3 regions of the Kitasatospora sp. LaBMicrA B282 genome follow, and region 1 is predicted to be linked to each of the others. Evidence: riboswitches for the same ligand, from Rfam matches in the RefSeq annotation. Region 1 holds a riboswitch; each other region holds the start of a gene.

Evidence for each region. A riboswitch is a leader RNA that binds a small molecule or an ion and turns the genes downstream of it on or off. The one in region 1 is predicted to bind cobalamin.
Region 2: linked by a shared signal. The riboswitch ahead of ACQRUO_RS14735 (ribonucleoside-diphosphate reductase subunit alpha) and the one ahead of ACQRUO_RS01910 (CbtB domain-containing protein) in region 1 are both predicted to bind cobalamin.
Region 3: linked by a shared signal. The riboswitch ahead of ACQRUO_RS09535 (HoxN/HupN/NixA family nickel/cobalt transporter) and the one ahead of ACQRUO_RS01910 (CbtB domain-containing protein) in region 1 are both predicted to bind cobalamin.

Annotation. Positions count from the first base shown of each region.
Region 1 is NZ_JBNQTI010000004.1:3,363-6,625, reverse strand. It holds gene ACQRUO_RS01920 (short-chain fatty acyl-CoA regulator family protein) at 1-748, shown strand, start outside; gene ACQRUO_RS01915 (adenosylcobinamide amidohydrolase) at 745-1,524, shown strand; cobalamin riboswitch at 1,588-1,709, shown strand; gene ACQRUO_RS01910 (CbtB domain-containing protein) at 1,750-1,968, shown strand; gene ACQRUO_RS01905 (CbtA family protein) at 1,996-2,868, shown strand; gene ACQRUO_RS01900 ((2Fe-2S)-binding protein) at 2,865-3,263, shown strand, end outside.
Region 2 is NZ_JBNQTI010000043.1:1,506-4,768, forward strand. It holds gene ACQRUO_RS14735 (ribonucleoside-diphosphate reductase subunit alpha) at 1-2,114, opposite strand, end outside; cobalamin riboswitch at 2,276-2,405, opposite strand; gene ACQRUO_RS14740 (glycosyltransferase family 39 protein) at 2,549-3,263, opposite strand, start outside.
Region 3 is NZ_JBNQTI010000023.1:35,525-38,787, reverse strand. It holds gene ACQRUO_RS09550 (MBL fold metallo-hydrolase) at 1-157, shown strand, start outside; gene ACQRUO_RS09545 (LacI family DNA-binding transcriptional regulator) at 142-1,176, shown strand; gene ACQRUO_RS09540 (ArsR/SmtB family transcription factor) at 1,279-1,644, opposite strand; cobalamin riboswitch at 1,755-1,991, shown strand; gene ACQRUO_RS09535 (HoxN/HupN/NixA family nickel/cobalt transporter) at 2,029-3,150, shown strand; gene ACQRUO_RS09530 (APC family permease) at 3,176-3,263, opposite strand, start outside.

The DNA.
Region 1 (3,263 bases):
GATGGCCACCCAGCTGGCCTACCTGGAGCATGACCGGTTGCTCTCCGAACTCGCCGCCCAGGACAGCCCGGACGGTTCGTCCGCCTGGTCGCTGACCCGGATCGGCCTGGCCAACTACTTCGCCGCCGCCCTGGTGCTGCCCTACGGCGCCTTCCACGCCGCGGCGGAGGCCTCCCGCTACGACATCGAGCACCTGGCCGACCACTTCGGCGTCGGCTACGAGACCGTCTGCCACCGCCTGAGCACCCTGCAACGCCCCAGGCTGCGCGGCGTGCCGTTCTCCTTCGTCCGGGTCGACCGGGCCGGCAACGTCTCCAAGCGGCAGTCCGCCACCGGCTTCCACTTCTCCCGCACCGGCGGCACCTGCCCGCTGTGGAACGTCTACGAGGCCTTCGCCTCGCCCGGGCGGGTGCACGTCCAGGTGGCGGCGATGCCCGACGGGCAGCGCTACCTGTGGGCCGCGCGGGCGGTGACCCGCTCGCCGGGCGGGTGGGGCCGGCCCGGGAAGACCTTCGCGATCGGCCTGGGCTGCGAACTGCGGCACGCCGGGCGGCTGGTGTACTCCGCGGGCCTCGACCTCGCCGACGAGTCCGCCGCGACCCCGATCGGTCTGGGCTGCAAGGTCTGCGAACGGCCGAGCTGCCCGCAGCGCTCCGCGCCGCCGCTCGGCCGCCCGCTGGTGATCGACGAGCGGGCGAGCAGCTTCGTCCCGTACCCGGTGCACGAGGACCCCCGGGGGCGCGGGTGACCGCCGCGGAGACGTACCGGCCGGTGGTGGCAAGGGCCGCCCGGTGGGAGGACGAGGCGTGCCGGCACCTGCTGGTCTGGCGGGCCGGGCCGGGCTGGCGGATGGTCAGCAGCGCGGTCCTCGGCGGCGGGATCGGTGAGCGCGGCTGGGTGCTCAACGCCCAGGTGCGCCCGGGCTACGGGCGGATGGACCCGGCGGAGCACCTGGCCGAGCTGGCGGCCGCGCAGGGGCTGACCGGGCCGGGGGTCGGACTGATGACGGCGGCCCAGGTGGACGACGGCACCTGGGCCGAGGACGGCGGCGTCACCGCGGTGGTGACCACCGGCATCGGCGTACCGGCCTGGGCGGCCGAGCCCGCCGCACCGGCGCTCGTCCCGGCGGGCCGGTACGTGCCCGGGACCATCAACATCCTGGCCGTGGTCCCCGCCGCGGTCGCCGACGCGGGCCTGGTCAACCTGCTCGCCACTGCCACCGAGGCCAAGGTGCAGGCGCTGCTCGACGCCGGTTACGACTGCTCCGGGACCCCGTCGGACGCGGTCTGCGTGGCCGTGCGGACGGCCGGACCGGGCGGGGAGGTCGACCCGTTCGGCGGTCCGCGCTCCACCTGGGGCGCGCGGCTGGCCCGCGCCGTGCACGCGGCGGTGCTGGCCGGGGCGGAACGGGACCGGGCCCGCCGGGCGGCGGGACCGCCGCGGGACCATGCCGCCGTGCGGTCCACGTGCTGCCACGCGGACGTCCTCGGGCCGCCCGGCGCCCGGTCGTGCGGACACGAGTGATCTTCCTCGCACCGGGCTGCCGAAGGGCGCCGGGCGATTGACGGCCCCTCACCGCGCCCCTACCCTCGAGGGCGTAGTGATGGCGTAAGGAAGCTGGTGGAACTCCAGCACGGTCGCGCCACTGTGAGCGGGACGCCCCCGGGCGGTTCGCGAGTCAGATACGACGCCATCACGGTCCGCCCCATCGAACAGCGGGACGCACGATCCCCTGAAGGAGGCTCAACCGTGAGCACCAGTATGCCCGGGCCCAGTGCCCTGCCCGTTCCGGTCGTGGTCCCGGCGACCAAGGCGGCTGCCTGGCTGGTCGTCACCGCGCTGATCGCGCTGGCCGTCTACTACTTCATCGGCGTCGACCAGGGTGCCTACTCCGTGTTCGGCAAGGACATGCACATCCACGAGTTCGTGCACGACTCCCGCCACTTCCTCGGCTTCCCCTGCCACTGACGACCGGAAGCTGCGAAACACACCACCATGGAGAAGAGAATCATCCTGCGCGGCGTCATCGCCGGCGCAGTGGCCGGCCTGCTCGCCTTCGTCTTCGCCCGGATCTTCGCCGAGCCGCAGATCCAGGCCGCGATCGACTACGAGAGCGGGCGGGACGCGGCGCAGGGCGCCCTCGACAAGGCCGCCGGCCTGCCCATGGACATGGGCGGTCCGGACATCTTCAGCCGCACCATCCAGGCCAACATCGGCATCGGCGTCGGCATGGTGCTCTTCGGCACCGCGATGGGCGCGCTCTTCGCCGTCGCCTACGCCATCTGCCTGGGCCGCACCGGCAGGATCCGCCCGCGCGGGCTCGCCATGCTGGTGGCGCTGGGTGGCTTCCTCGGCGTCTACTTCGTGCCGTTCATCAAGTACCCGGCCAACCCGCCGTCGATCGGCCACCCCGACACCATCCGCGACCGCGGCAACCTCTACCTGGCCATGGTGGTCTGCTCGTTGGTCTTCCTGGTGCTCGCGGTCTGGCTCGGCAAGCGCCTGCAGGGCCGGTTCGGCAACTGGAACGCGACCCTGATCGCCGTCGGCAGCTACGTCGTGGCGATCGGGATCGTCATGGCGGTCCTGCCGTCGCTCGGTGAACTGTCCGACAATGTCCAGGAGTTCGGCCACCACGCGACCGAGACGCCGCTGCCGCTGACCGATCCCCAGGGCGCCATCGTGTACCCGGGCTTCCCGGCGGACACCCTGTTCACCTTCCGCTTCCTCTCGGTGGCCGCCCAGTTGGTGCTCTGGTCCACCCTCGGCCTGGTCTTCGGACCGATGGCCGAGCGACTGCTCAACCCCCGTGGCGCCGCTGCGACGGCGCCGGTGTCGGCCGGTCCCGAGCCGGTCGCCGCGGCATGACGCAGACCACGCCCGGGGCCGCGACCGCGCAGCGCGTCGCGGCCCTCGGGCCGTTCTTCGCTGTCGAGACCCACGGGAGCACCGAACCGGTCGATCCGTGGCGGCCGCTGGCCGAACTCCGGGACGATCCAGCGGTGTTGCGCGAGCGGATCGCCGGCGTCCGGGGCTACCTGGCGGCGACCGGCAGGCAGGCTCCCGAAGCGGTCGAGGAGCGGGTGGCCGCCTCGGTCACCCACCTCGGGCTGGTCGCCCGGCTGATCTCCCCGGCCTTCGGCGTCGCTGTCCTGGACGGAGCGCTGTTCCGCTACGGGCTGGGGGACAGCCGTTGGCAGCCGGCGCTCGGCGGGTTGTTCCCGCTGTCGCTGCCGGATCGCGAGCCCGAACCGGTCGCCGAT
Region 2 (3,263 bases), on a different contig from region 1:
CGCTGCGGCAGCTCCCAGGCCGTGCGGTAGCGCGAGCGCAGCTCGGCCGGCAGCCAACCCAGCTCCTGCACCGAGCCGTTGGCGTCGCGCAGCGCGTCCCGGGTCTGCTGGTCCCAGACGCCCAGCTCCTTCAGCTCGCGCACCAGGTACGGGTTGACCTGGAGGAACTCGCCGGAGAGCGTCTCGCGCTTGAACAGGTTGGAGACCTGCGGCTCGATGCACTCGTACACGCCGGCGATCGAGGCGATGGTGGCGGTCGGCGCGATCGCCAGCAGCAGCGAGTTGCGCAGGCCGGTGCGGGCGATCCGGGCGCGCAGCGCGTCCCAACGCTCGGTCCACTGCGGGGCGGCGTCGGCGAAGTGGTCGACGTGCAGCTGGCCGCGGGCGGCGCGGGTCTCGGCGTAGGCCGGGTGCTGTCCGAACTGCTCGGCCAGCTCGCTGGAGCGCTCGTAGGCGGTCAGCATGATCCGCTCGGCGATCAGCGTGGAGAGCCGTGCGGCCTCGGCCGAGTCGAAGTCGAGGTTGAGCTTGAAGAAGACGTCCTGCAGGCCCATCACGCCCAGACCCACCGGCCGCCAACGGGAGTTGGAGGTGCCGGCCTCGACGGTCGGGTAGAAGTTGATGTCCACCACCCGGTCCAGGAAGGTGACGGCGGTGCGCACGGTGGCGTCCAGCCGCTCCCAGTCCATGGCGTTCAGCAGGTCCTCGGCGCTGGCACCTGCGGCCACGTGGGCGCCCAGGTTGACCGAGCCCAGGTTGCAGACCGCGGTCTCCGAGTCGTCGGTGACCTCCAGGATCTCGGTGCACAGGTTCGAGGAGTGCACCGTGCGGCCCGGCAGCGCGGTCTGGTTGGCGGCCCGGTTGGCGGCGTCCTTGAAGGTCATCCAGCCGTTGCCGGTCTGCGCCAGGGTGCGCATCATCCGGGCGTACAGGGTCTGCGCCGGGATGGTGCGCACGGCCTTGCCGGCCGCCTCGGCCTTCAGGTAGGCCTCGTCGAACTCCGCGCCCCACAGGTCGACCAGCTCGGGCACGTCGGCCGGGGAGAAGAGCGACCAGTCGGCGTTGGCGTTCACCCGGCGCATGAACTCGTCCGGGATCCAGTGCGCCAGGTTGAGGTTGTGGGTCCGGCGGGCCTCCTCGCCGGTGTTGTCCCGCAGCTCCAGGAACTCCTCGATGTCCGCGTGCCAGGTCTCCAGGTAGACGCAGGCCGCGCCCTTGCGCCGGCCGCCCTGGTTGACCGCGGCGACCGAGGAGTCCAGGGTGCGCAGGAACGGCACGATGCCGTTGGACTTGCCGTTGGTGCCGCGGATCAGGCTGCCGCGCGAGCGGATCCGGGAGTAGGACAGGCCGATGCCGCCGGCGTGCTTGGAGAGCCGGGCGATCTGCGCGTACCGGCTGTAGATCGAGTCCAGGTTGTCCAGCGGCGAGTCCAGCAGGTAGCAGCTGGACATCTGCGGGTGCCGGGTGCCGGAGTTGAACAGGGTCGGCGAGGAGGTCAGGTACTCCAGCCGGCTCATCAGCCGGTACAGCTCGGCCACCTCGGCCACCGACTGCTCGGTGTCGCCGACCGCCAGGCCGCAGGCCACCCGGAGCAGGAAGTGCTGCGGCTTCTCGACCACCTTGCGGGTGATCGGGTGGCGCAGCAGGTAGCGGGACTGCACGGTGCGCAGGCCGAAGTACTCGAACCGGTCGTCGCCCTGCTCGTCGAGCAGTGCGTTCAGCGCGGCGCCGTGCTTGGCCACGAAGGCGGCGGTGCCGTCGCCGATCAGGCCCTCGGCGTGGCCGACCGCGATCGAGGCGGTGAAGAGGGTGGCACCCTGGCTGTCCGCCTCGTCCCAGATCTCCCGGGCCAGCAGGCGGGCGGCCAGCTTCGAGTACTGCGGGTCCTCGGCGATCATCGAAGCGGCGGCGTCCACGGCCAGCCCGCGCAGCTCGGCGAAGTCCGAGCCGGCGTGGCGGCCGCGCAGCGCGGCGGCGGCGACGTGGCCGGGGTCCACCTGCGGGAGGTCGGTGCTGCAATCGGTGAGCAGCCGGAGCAGCGCGGTCCCGGGGTCGGACGGGGCGGCAGCGGCGGAACCCTGGGAGGGCAGGGCAACTGAGGCAGCGACGGTCAAGGCGCTCTCTCCTGTGGCGGCGTCGGACGGGGTGCGTCCCGGGTTTCGCGCGCGGCAGGGGAGAGCGGCCCGACGGGGGGGTCCCGACGCGCCTCTCATCACCCTGGCCTGCCCGCGCGGCCCGGACGGTACTGCAGTGCTTGGCAGGCCTCTGCGGGGAAGCCGGTGGCACGCCGTCGGCAGGTACTCGGACTCCGCGGGCGCCGTTGGGCGACACCGCTCACCGTTGCGGGGCAGTCCCGGACTTGCACCGGGTTCCCCTGCTTCGACAGCGAGGACGAGCATACATGTTGTGGTGGCCCCACCGAGGCACCCCATATGTAGTGTCGCGACCAAGGAGAAGGTGAACACCGGGTGACGTCGAAACGCTACCGGGAGTGCCAGCGAAGACCGGCGGCAGGGGTGTGGGAGGCAGCGCCTGGTGGCGCCCGGGATCAGCTGCTGCCCGGCGCCATCTGGACGTTGTGGTCGCCCAGGTCGTCCGCGACCGAGGCCCGGCGGGAGGGGTGGACCCGGGTCAGCAGGACCAGTCGGACCCACGGCAGGGCCTCGGTCCGGGTGGCCTGGAACTGGCTGCGGAGCACCTCGGCGGTCTGCGGCGAGAGTGCGGCCAGCGGGTCGGCGCCGGGGTCGGTGGACACCAGCCAGATCCGGTTGGTGTTGGCCGCGCAGGCGTCGGGGTCGTCGCACTCCTGGGCGGAGTAGAGGCCGGTCTCGGCGGCCGACTTCTGCAGCAGGATATCCTTCGGCACGGTCCTGACGTGGCGCAGCTCGTAGGCCATCGACATCCGCTCCTGCAGGACCCCGCTGTAGACGATCCCGTCGCCGGGCTGCTGGTCGTGCAGCACGATCGCGGTGAGCCGGTCGTAGTCCGGCTCGCCCACCAGGTCCTGGTGGGTCGCCCGGATCCCGGGCCAGGCCGTCCAGCCGAGCCCGGCCACCGCGGCCGCCACCAGTACCCAGCCGAGCAGCCGGCGCGGCAGCGCGGGGCGGGCCCCGCGGGTGAGCGGCCCGGCGACGCGGCAGACCGCCGCGGCGGCCAGCAGCGCCCAGGCCGGCAGCGTGAAGAGCAGGTAGCGGTTGAGGAAGAGGTGCAGCCAGCTCGCGGTGGCGAAGGTGACCAGGGGCGGCAGCAGCGCCCAGGCCGCG
Region 3 (3,263 bases), on a different contig from region 1:
GGTGCACCGGTACGACGACTTCGTCCTCTACAACGAGCCGCGCAGGCTCGACATGCTCCGGCTGCAGGCCCGCGGACTGCTGCACAAGGGCTGGTCTACGCTGACCGGCGGCCTGCGCCGCGCGGAAGGGCACGGGGCACCGTGGGCGTCACGCTGAGCGAGGTCGCGCGGCACGCCGGGGTGTCGCCGGCGACGGCGTCGCGGGCGCTGAACGGCTCGGCCCGGGCGGTGGGCCAGGAGCTGGCGGACCGGGTGCGGGCCAGCGCCGCGGAGCTCGGGTACCTGCCGAACGCGGCCGCCCAGGCGCTGGCCCGGTCGACCACGGCGCACGTCGGCCTGCTGCTGCCCGACATCGGCGACCCGGCCGGTGCGGCGATCGCCCGCGGGGTGTCCGGCGCGGCCGCCGCCGCCGGACTGCTGCCGCTGCTGGTGGAGACCGACGGCGACCCGGACGCCCAACTGCGCGGCATCCTGGCGTTGCGCGGCCAGCGGGTGCGGGCCGTCGTGCTGGCCGGGTCCGCGTTCACCGACCCGGCCGCGGCCCGCGCGATCGACGCGGCGCTGGCCGCCTACCGGGCCGACGGGGGCCGGGTCGCGGGCATCACCGAGCAGGGGGCGGAGCACGCCTGCGTGCTGCCGGAGAGCGAGGCCGGCGCTGCCGCGCTGGCCCGCACGATGGCGGGTCTCGGGCACCGCCGGTTCGCGGTGATCGCCGGCCCGCGCCGGTACCGGGTGTCGGCGGACCGGCTGGCGGGGGTGCGCTCGGCGCTGACGGAGGCGGGGATCGGGCTGGGACCGCAGGACGTCCGGCACGCCGAGCCGACCAGGGCCGGCGGTCGGCGGGCGATCGCCGACCTGCTGGACGGCCGGCCGGTCGAGCGGTGGCCGAGCTGCGTGCTGGCCCTCGCCGACCTCTGTGCGACGGGGGTGCTGGCGGAACTGCGTGAGCGCGGGGTGCCGGTGCCGGGGCGGATCTCGGTGGCGGGGTTCGAGGACCTGCCGTCGGCCGCCGACCTGGTGCCCGCGCTGACCACGGTGCGGCTGCCGCTGGAGCAGTTGGGGAGCGAGGCGGTCCGGCTGGCCCTGGCCGACCCGCCGCCGGGGGTCGCCCCGGCCCGGTTGCGGCTGCCGGCCCGGGTGGTGCTGCGGGCCAGCACCGGCGCCCCGCCGCGCTGAGCGGGCCTTGGGCCACCGAGGGCCCGCTCAGTGCACCTCGGGTCACCGAGGCGGGCAACCACACGCTGAGCGGGCCTCAGCCCACCTGGCCGGGCACTCTGCTCACTCCGTGTGCGGCAGCGCGGGGATCGGGTCGAGCAGGGCGGCCACCGCCGGGTCGGCCAGCCGGTAGCGCACCACCCGCCCGTCCTTGGCCGCCGTCACGGTGCCCGAGGTGCGCAGGATGCGCAGCGTCTGGGAGACCGCGGTCTCGCTGATGCCGGTGGCGATCGCCAGGTCCGAGACGGCGATCGGCCCGGCCCGGTGCACCGCCAGCAGCACCGCGAGCCGCCCGGGCTCGGCGAGCAGGGCGAAGCGGGCGGCCCAACTGCGCACGTCGCTCGGGTCGCCGATGCCGGCGACGGCCGCGCAGACCGTGTGCTCGTCGATGGGGCGCCGGTGCGCGCGCTCCTCCGGTACCAGGTGCATGGCCCCATCTTCGCCTCGGGCGCCACTGCTGTCCAAAACCCGCCGGCCCCGGCTGTGACCTGCGACACCTGCGTACCTGCGCAGGCTTGTGGTGATCACCGCCCGGGCCCTACGGTGTCCCCCGCCGTGGTGCTCGGGAAGACCGGTGCGCTGGGTCGGACGCGTTGGACGCGTTCGACGCAGGAGTCCGGAGCGGCCCTCGCCACTGTGATCAGGAAGTCCGAACCGCCACACCCACCGCCCCGCGCGGTGGGCGGCCACTGGGCGCCGCGTGCGCCTGGGAAGGCCGGGCACGTTCGGACGTTCGACCTGTCAGCCAGGAGACCGGCCACGGCACCGCATGACGAGTAACTGTCCACGAGGTGCTGGAGAGGCTGTCCCAGGATGACCCTGCCCGAAACCGCTGTGCTGAAGTCCCCCGCGAGTACCACCGCCACGTCGTTGCGGTGGGAGAGGAAGGACTGGATACGCACCGGCGGCCTGATCGCGGTCATCGCCGCGATGCACATCGTCGCCTTCGGCGTCCTGATCACCATGGTCGCCCCGCACCACTACGCCGTCGGCACCCAGGTGTTCGGCCTCGGACTCGGCGTCACCACCTACACCCTGGGCATGCGGCACGCCTTCGACGCCGACCACATCGCGGCGATCGACAACACCACCCGCAAGCTGATGGCGGACGGCAAGCGACCGGTCTCGGTCGGCTTCTGGTTCGCCCTCGGCCACTCCACCATCGTCTGCCTGCTGGCCGGCCTGGTCGCCGCCGGTGCGCACATCGCCACCACGCTGACCAGCGACACCTCCAGCACCAAGCAGCTGCTGGGCGTGGTGTCCACCAGCGTCTCCGGTGGCTTCCTGTACCTGATCGCCGCGCTCAACCTGGTGTCGCTGGCCGGGATCTACCGGGTCTTCAAGGACATGCGGGCCGGCCAGTTCGACGAGCACGAGCTGGAGAAGCACCTGGACAACCGCGGCTTCCTGAACCGCATCCTCGGCCGGCTGACCAAGTCCATCACCCGCCCCGGCCAGATGTTCCCGATCGGGCTGCTGTTCGGCCTCGGCTTCGACACCGCCACCGAGGTGGTGCTGCTGGCCATGGCCGGCTCCGGCGCCGCGGCGGGCCTGCCCTGGTACGCGATCCTCTGCCTGCCGCTGCTGTTCGCCTCCGGGATGAGCCTGTTCGACACCCTCGACGGCACCTTCATGAACTTCGCCTACCACTGGGCGTTCTCCAACCCGACCCGCAAGGTCTACTACAACCTCACCATCACCGGGCTCTCGATCGCCGTCGCCTTCCTGATCGGCACCATCGAGCTCATCGGCGTGCTGCACGACCAGCTGGACCTCAGCGACCCGGTGACCAACTGGATCTCCGGCATCGACCTGAACAACGTCGGGTTCGTCATCGTCGGCCTGTTCGTGGTGGTCTGGGCCTGCGCGCTGGCGTACTGGCGGCTGGCGAAGGTGGAGCAGCGCTGGCCCAAGCGCGACGCCGCCGACGCTTGACGGTGCCCCGCTCGGGCGGGTGCAGCTAGCGCGGGACCTCGATCCGGAACCGCAGCCGGCAGATCACCGCGTCGGTGTGCTGGCGGATCGCCCGGTCCAGGATCACCCCGCGC